DNA from 2 places in the Clostridium sp. CS1-1 genome. Region 1 is predicted to be linked to the other one. Evidence: riboswitches for the same ligand, from Rfam matches in the RefSeq annotation. Region 1 holds a riboswitch; the other holds the start of a gene.

Region 1 (3,432 bases):
TATGAACAGAAATGTAAACTCTGGTGTAGAATTAAATAAACAAAAGGATATACTTCCATTACTTTCGCTAGTAAATGAGGAGTTTGAAAAAGGACAATATCTTATAAAGACAATAGCTAGAGAATTAAGCGTAAACGAGAAGGATATATTAGATTTTGATTTATTTCTTTACGAATTCGAAAAAGGAAAGGTTATAGGACTAAATAATGAATTTATTTCTAGCGGAAGATTAGATGACTTATCAATGGTATACGCAGGAATAAGTGCATTAACAGAAACTGAAGCGGGTAACGCTACAAATATAGCTATTTGTTTTGATAATGAGGAAGTGGGAAGCACAACAAAACAGGGAGCGAATTCACCTTTCTTATCATCAGTATTAGAAAGAATTCTAATAAGTCTTGGCAAAGGTAAGGAAGAATATTATAGAGCACTTGCAAAATCATTTATGATATCTAGTGATTTAGGTCATGCATTACATCCAAATTATGGGGAAAAGTCTGATCCAGTAAATAGACCTATAATAAATAGAGGCCCAATTATAAAAGTGAGTGCAAGCCAGAGTTATACATCAGATAGTGTATCAAGTGCTGTTTATAAGAGTATATGTGAAAAGGCAGGAGTTCCTGTTCAAATATTTGTTAATCGCTCAGATGAAAAGGGTGGTTCTACCATTGGGCCTATATCTTCAAGTCATGTAAATATTAACTCGGTAGATATGGGAATTGCGATATTTTCAATGCATTCTATAAGGGAATTAGGTGGAGTTAAGGATTATATATATACAGAAGAATCATTTAAGGAGTTCTATAAGCTTTAGGCTTTCAAGGATAAGCATGTTTGAAAAGTTATATATTTTAAAATATTACAAATAGTGTTTGAAATGTATAAATATTTATGATAAACTAAGTACAATTTAATAAAGAAACCTACCTAGGGTAGAGGTGCTGGAATTAGGAGTACTTATTTTTAGTCGGCGGATAATGAGAAATAAGGAAAGGGATTGCAGCCGAAGAAAATAATTTGGCGAAACTATTTTCTGGCTTTGCATATAATATATGTAAGGCTGTCATGTTCATCTGTGAACGTGGAGAGCTACAAGGTCACAAAGTTGTATTTATAATGCAGCAGAGGTGTTCCTTTGCTGCATTTATTTTTTAGGTGGACGTTTCTTAAGATAAAGGAGTTTAAGGAGTGGTATTATGGCAGTTGTGGTACAAAAGTATGGTGGAAGTTCCGTAGGGACTATAGACAAAATAAAGAATGTTGCAAGCACTGTAGTAAAGAGAATGAAGAAAGGTGATGAACTTGTCGTAGTGGTATCAGCAATGGGTGATACTACAGATGAACTTATAGGACTTGCAAATCAAATCACAAGCAAACCCGATAAGAGGGAGTTAGATGCTTTGCTTTCTACAGGTGAGATGATGTCTTCTGCATTACTTGCCATGGCAATTAAAAGCTTAGGTTATGATGCTGTTAGCTATACAGCCTATCAAATAGGAATTAAAACTAGCGGACAATATGGCAAATCTCTAATAGATGACATAGATGGTAACAATATAAAAAAGAGCTTATCAGAAGGAAAAATTGTCATAGTAGCAGGGTTTCAGGGAATAAATGAAGGTGGAGACATAACTACTCTCGGAAGAGGCGGTTCAGATACTACTGCAGTAGCAATAGCGGTTAAGCTAAGGGGTATCTGTGAAATATATACTGATGTAGATGGAATATACAGCGTAGATCCAAGAAAATACAAAGAAGCAAAGAAATTAGATCAAATAGATTATGAAGAAATGCTCGAGCTCTCAAGTCTTGGTGCACAGGTTATGCACTCAAGATCAGTGGAATTAGGGCAGAAGTATAGCATTCCAATATATGTTGGATTAAGTAATAGTGATATTAAGGGTACAGTTATTAAGGGGGTAAGTAACATGAATATGGAAAGTAAACCAGTAACAGGACTTGCAACAAGTGACGAAGACGTAGCTATAACAATAAGGGATATAGAGAATGATATAAATATAATTGCTAGTTTATTTGAGAGTGTAGCTAGCAAGAGAATTAACATAGATATGATAAGTCAGACAGCACCGATAAATAGTAAAGTTAATTTATCATTTACAATACCGAAGGCTGACTTGCATGAGTGCTTAGAAATTGTTAGAGAATACTATCCGGATAGAGAAAAAATTGCAATAGATGAGAATGTAACTAAATTTTCAATAGTTGGAATTGGAATGAAAACAACGTCTGGTGTAACAGCTAGAATGTTTAAATTGTTTAGAGAAAATAATATAGAGGTAAAAATGATAACTACCTCAGAAATAAGAATAACATGCACAATTAAACAAGAAGATAAATTAAGATCTATAAATATAGTAGCAAAGGAATTCAATTTATAAACATTTTAGGAGGAAAACCAGTATGAAACTAGTTGGGACTATGGAAATTAAAGATAATACTCTGCATATTGGTGGGGTAAATACAATGGATTTATCAAGAAAGTTTGGAACTCCTCTATACGTAATTGACGAAGATTTAGTAAGAAGTCAGTGTAGGAGATACTATAAAGCTTTTAAAGGCGAAAATACTAAGAATAAAGTAGCCTATGCTGGAAAAGCATTTTTAACACTAGCTATGTGTCAACTAATAAATAGTGAAGGTTTATGTCTTGATGTTGTTTCGGGAGGAGAACTCTATACTGCTTGGAAAAGTGGTTTTCCTATGGAGAATGTGTATTTTCATGGGAACAACAAAACTGTAGAAGAAATAAAAATGGGAATAAAACTTGGCGTTGGAATATTTGTCGTTGATAACTTGTATGAAATTGAAAAAATAAATTCAATAGCAAAAGAAAATAGTAAGGTTCAAAAAATTCTTTTAAGAATAACTCCGGGAATAGAAGCTCATACTCATGAATATATAAAGACAGGGCAAATAGATTCAAAGTTTGGTTTTACCATGTTAAATAATAAAACTATAGATGCAGTAAGAAAAGCAATTGCACTTTCAAATATTGAGTTTATTGGATTACACTGCCACATAGGATCACAAATCTTCGATACAAAACCTTACGAGGATGAGGTAAAAATTATGTTATCTATAGTTAAGAATATTAAAGATGAAACGAATTATGAGGTTAAGGAGCTGGATCTTGGCGGTGGGTTTGGTATATATTACAAAAGTGGAGATACCCCAAGAAAGATAGAAGATTTTTGTCAGGTAATGTTAGAAACAGCGGAAAATACAGCAAAAAATCTAGGGATAGAACTTCCCTGTCTTGTTATAGAGCCTGGTAGGTCTATTATTGGTAGTGCTGGAACAACTCTTTATACAATCGGGTCAATTAAGGAAATACCAGATATAAAAAAATATGTAGCGGTAGACGGAGGGATGACAGACAATATTAGACCTGCACTATACAATGCT
Region 2 (3,432 bases), 1.8 Mb from region 1:
AGCTAATGCAAGTGTTTCAGGCATGTCACTTGGAAGTTTAGCATATATTGCACTTTCAAATAATATTGCCTTTGCCTTAACCTCAACCCTATCTATTTCAGGTTTTACACCTATAATTTCTTCAATCTTTAATGGTGTCAATGAAAGAGATACCAATGAAGCAATTTTATCTCCTACTTTTAAATCTCTATCCTTTAGGTCTTCTCCTACCTGAGCTACAGTTCCTATAAGCATTCCACCTGATCCTGTCACAGGATTTTGCATTTTTCCTCTTTCATTTACTATTTCTATTATTCTAGCTTTGATTTTTTCTATGTCACCTTTTGCTTCCTCTTCAATTTGTGTAAAGCTCGCTGAGTCAATATTTAATGCTTGTACATCTATTAATAACTCATTACTGTAAACATCCATATTGTTATCTATCTTATAGGCAGCTTGTGTTAAAACTCCTTGTGGCTCTAATACCCTATGTGTTCCAAATTTACATCCTTTTTTCATAATTAAATTCCCCCTAAATATCTATTATTTTTATTTTTTCATCTATAACTAATCAGTTTAAGTAAATGACCTAACTTCTTCAATTTATTCGTTTTCTATTATGCCAAAAATACACCTTTACATGAATACGTTTTTATAGCATAGCAAATAGAGGCATTTATTTGCTAATACCCATAATTCTTCTAGCCTCGTCTGGGCTCGCAATATCTCTTCCAAACTCTTTAGCTATTCTAACTACTTTTTCTACTAATTCACCATTCGATTTAGCCAGTACTCCTTTAGAAATGTAAATGTTATCCTCAAATCCTACTCTAACATGTCCACCCATTATTATTGATAAAGCAGCCATTTCAAACTCACTTTTTCCGATTCCTGCTACAGTAAAAGTACTTCCTTGTGGAATACTTCCTGCCATAAACACCAAGTCTCTAGCTGTTGCAGAAATTCCACCATTTACACCTAATACAAAATTAAAATGCATCGGTGCTTTAATGAATTCTTTTTTATAAAGCCTAAGTGCCATATCAATCATCCCTTTGTCAAACACTTCTATTTCAGGCTTTACTCCTAGATCGATCATCTTCTTTCCAAATACCCTAATAGAATTTTCTGTGTTTACAAAAACGTCATCTCCTCCAAAATTACAAGTTCCGCAATCCAATGTTGCCATTTCTGGTCTTAAATCTACAGGCTGTAATCTTTCTTCATCACTCATTCCAACAGCACCTCCTGTAGAAGGTTGTACAATTACATCTGGACATCTTCTTTTGATTTCATCAATGCATTTTCTAAATCTTTCTCTATCTTGCGTAGGAGTACCATCATCCCATCTCACATGAAGATGAATTATGCTTGCTCCTGCCTTATAAGCAGCTTCAGCCTCTCTTCCTATCTCCTCCACTGTGTAAGGTACATTAGGATTATGATTCTTTGTAACTTCAGCACCACAAATAGCTGCTGTGATGATTAATTTTTCCATGACAATCCCCCCTGTTGCATGTAGCGACTTACTAAAAATATGCTTTAATCATAAATTAAAACATTTAATAAAAATAAAAAGCATTGAAAATCTTCAATGCTTCTAAAAACATAATTTTAGTTTGCCATTCATGCAATGAAAATTTCCTTTTCATTACATAAATAGCGCTCCATGAATACCATTCATGGCAAGGAGTAAGCTATTGTGCCATTCTCCCCAAGAACATACCAAACACCTAATATATTCTTTCGGCAAATGAATCCTTCATCTATAGTGTTGGAGGGTTATTCTCCTTATCACCTATAAACTACCCTTTCACCTGCGCCTCTATTTATGTATTAATTCTATTTAATTTTCAATTTAAATCAATGTATTAAGCATTATTATGCTAACTTTTAGTTTATATTTTCCTTATGTTAATTTATATTGTAATTAAAATTTAATTATTACTATTTTGTAAACTTTATTTTAACTAGTTATTTTTTTCTTTGCTTATCTTTAGGTACTACACAAGTACCAGAGGCTCTACATACGACTATTGGTTTCTCTAAAGAGTCAGCTGCAGAATCATTTACATCTGTTCTTGGCACTACTACCTTTCTTGCTTCAAAAATCATTTTTCTTGAGCTGTTTCCTATTTCAGTGATTTCCCCTTCAACTTCTATATAGTCACCTGCATATACTGGAGCCAAAAACTCAACATTATCGTATGCCCTAAATAGGCCTTCATCTCCGTCATTTTTAATTAAAAGTTCTGTTGCTACATCTCCAAATAGTTGCATCATTCTTGCTCCATCAACAAGATTTCCTCCATAATGAGCATCATGTGCACTCATTCTTAGTCTAATTTGCGTTTTCATCTTGCATCCCCCTTTATAGTTTTTTTAATTCCTTTTTATAGGTAGATGATATCGAAGCTTTTTCTTTGATATCATTTATCTATATTTAATATTTATGAACACTCCGAATTAAATATAACTATAGTTTTGAATTTTTTTTATTCAAACACAGGTTAACACTGTAGTATTTCATTCAGATAAAGCAATAAATTTTTGTTTATATAGAACTATCTCAAAGCGCTATACCTTATTCCATTTACTCCAACATATTTTTATCCGATGACTACCCGCTCTAATACTCCCATCACACTATATTAATAAACATCAGATGGAGTTGGAACTCCATCTGATGCCAATAATTCTGTTTATAAATGCTAATCATTAGATATACTTGGCTTCTGTAGGCTCTTACTTACTTTAAATATTATTTTTATAAGTTTGTATAGTTGATTCACTACAAATAAAAAAGACACTAAGTATTTAAACTTAGCGTCTTTTTATCATTAACCTAGCAGCGACCTACTCTTCCACACAGTCTCCCGTGCAGTACCATCGGCACTGTGAAGCTTAACCATCGTGTTCGGAATGGGAACGGGTGTAACCTTCACGTCATAACCACTAGATTCGCAAAAATTGCTATAAGCTTCGCATTTCTGCGTCAAATCCTTCGCTGTGGTGCTCATTTACTGAAGTAAACTCTGCTCCTCGCTCAAGCTTTTCCTTGAACTGCTCGCTTCTATCAATTTTTATTGTTACTTTTTGTTTGAAAGAATTGTTCTCTCAAAATTGCACAGTGATGTTTTAGGTCAAGCCCTCGACCTATTAGTATCAGTCAGCTGAACATGTTACCATGCTTACACCTCTGACCTATCAACCTTGTGTTCTTCAAGGGGTCTTACTAGCTTACGCTATGGGAAATCTCATCTTGAGGTGGGCTTCACGCTTAGATGCTTTCAGCGTTTATCCCGTCCCGACATAGCTACCCAGCTGTGCTCCTGGCGGAACAACTGGTGCACCAGAGGTCAGTCCATCCCGGTCCTCTCGTACTAAGGACAGCTCCTCTCAAATTTCCTACGCCCGCGACGGATAGGGACCGAACTGTCTCACGACGTTCTG

The links. A riboswitch is a leader RNA that binds a small molecule or an ion and turns the genes downstream of it on or off. The one in region 1 is predicted to bind lysine.
Region 2: linked by a shared signal. The riboswitch ahead of kce (3-keto-5-aminohexanoate cleavage enzyme) and the one ahead of AC0N0V_RS22045 (aspartate kinase) in region 1 are both predicted to bind lysine.

The regions. Positions count from the first base shown of each region.
Region 1 is NZ_CM148680.1:4,661,157-4,664,588, reverse strand. Features, by position in the region: gene AC0N0V_RS22050 (M18 family aminopeptidase) at 1-820, shown strand, start outside; lysine riboswitch at 932-1,106, shown strand; gene AC0N0V_RS22045 (aspartate kinase) at 1,203-2,405, shown strand; gene lysA (diaminopimelate decarboxylase) at 2,428-3,432, shown strand, end outside.
Region 2 is NZ_CM148680.1:1,443,288-1,446,719, reverse strand. Features, by position in the region: gene kdd (L-erythro-3,5-diaminohexanoate dehydrogenase) at 1-498, opposite strand, end outside; gene kce (3-keto-5-aminohexanoate cleavage enzyme) at 656-1,477, opposite strand; lysine riboswitch at 1,632-1,815, opposite strand; gene kal (3-aminobutyryl-CoA ammonia lyase) at 1,954-2,337, opposite strand; rRNA gene rrf (5S ribosomal RNA) at 2,823-2,939, opposite strand; rRNA gene AC0N0V_RS06460 (23S ribosomal RNA) at 3,119-3,432, opposite strand, start outside.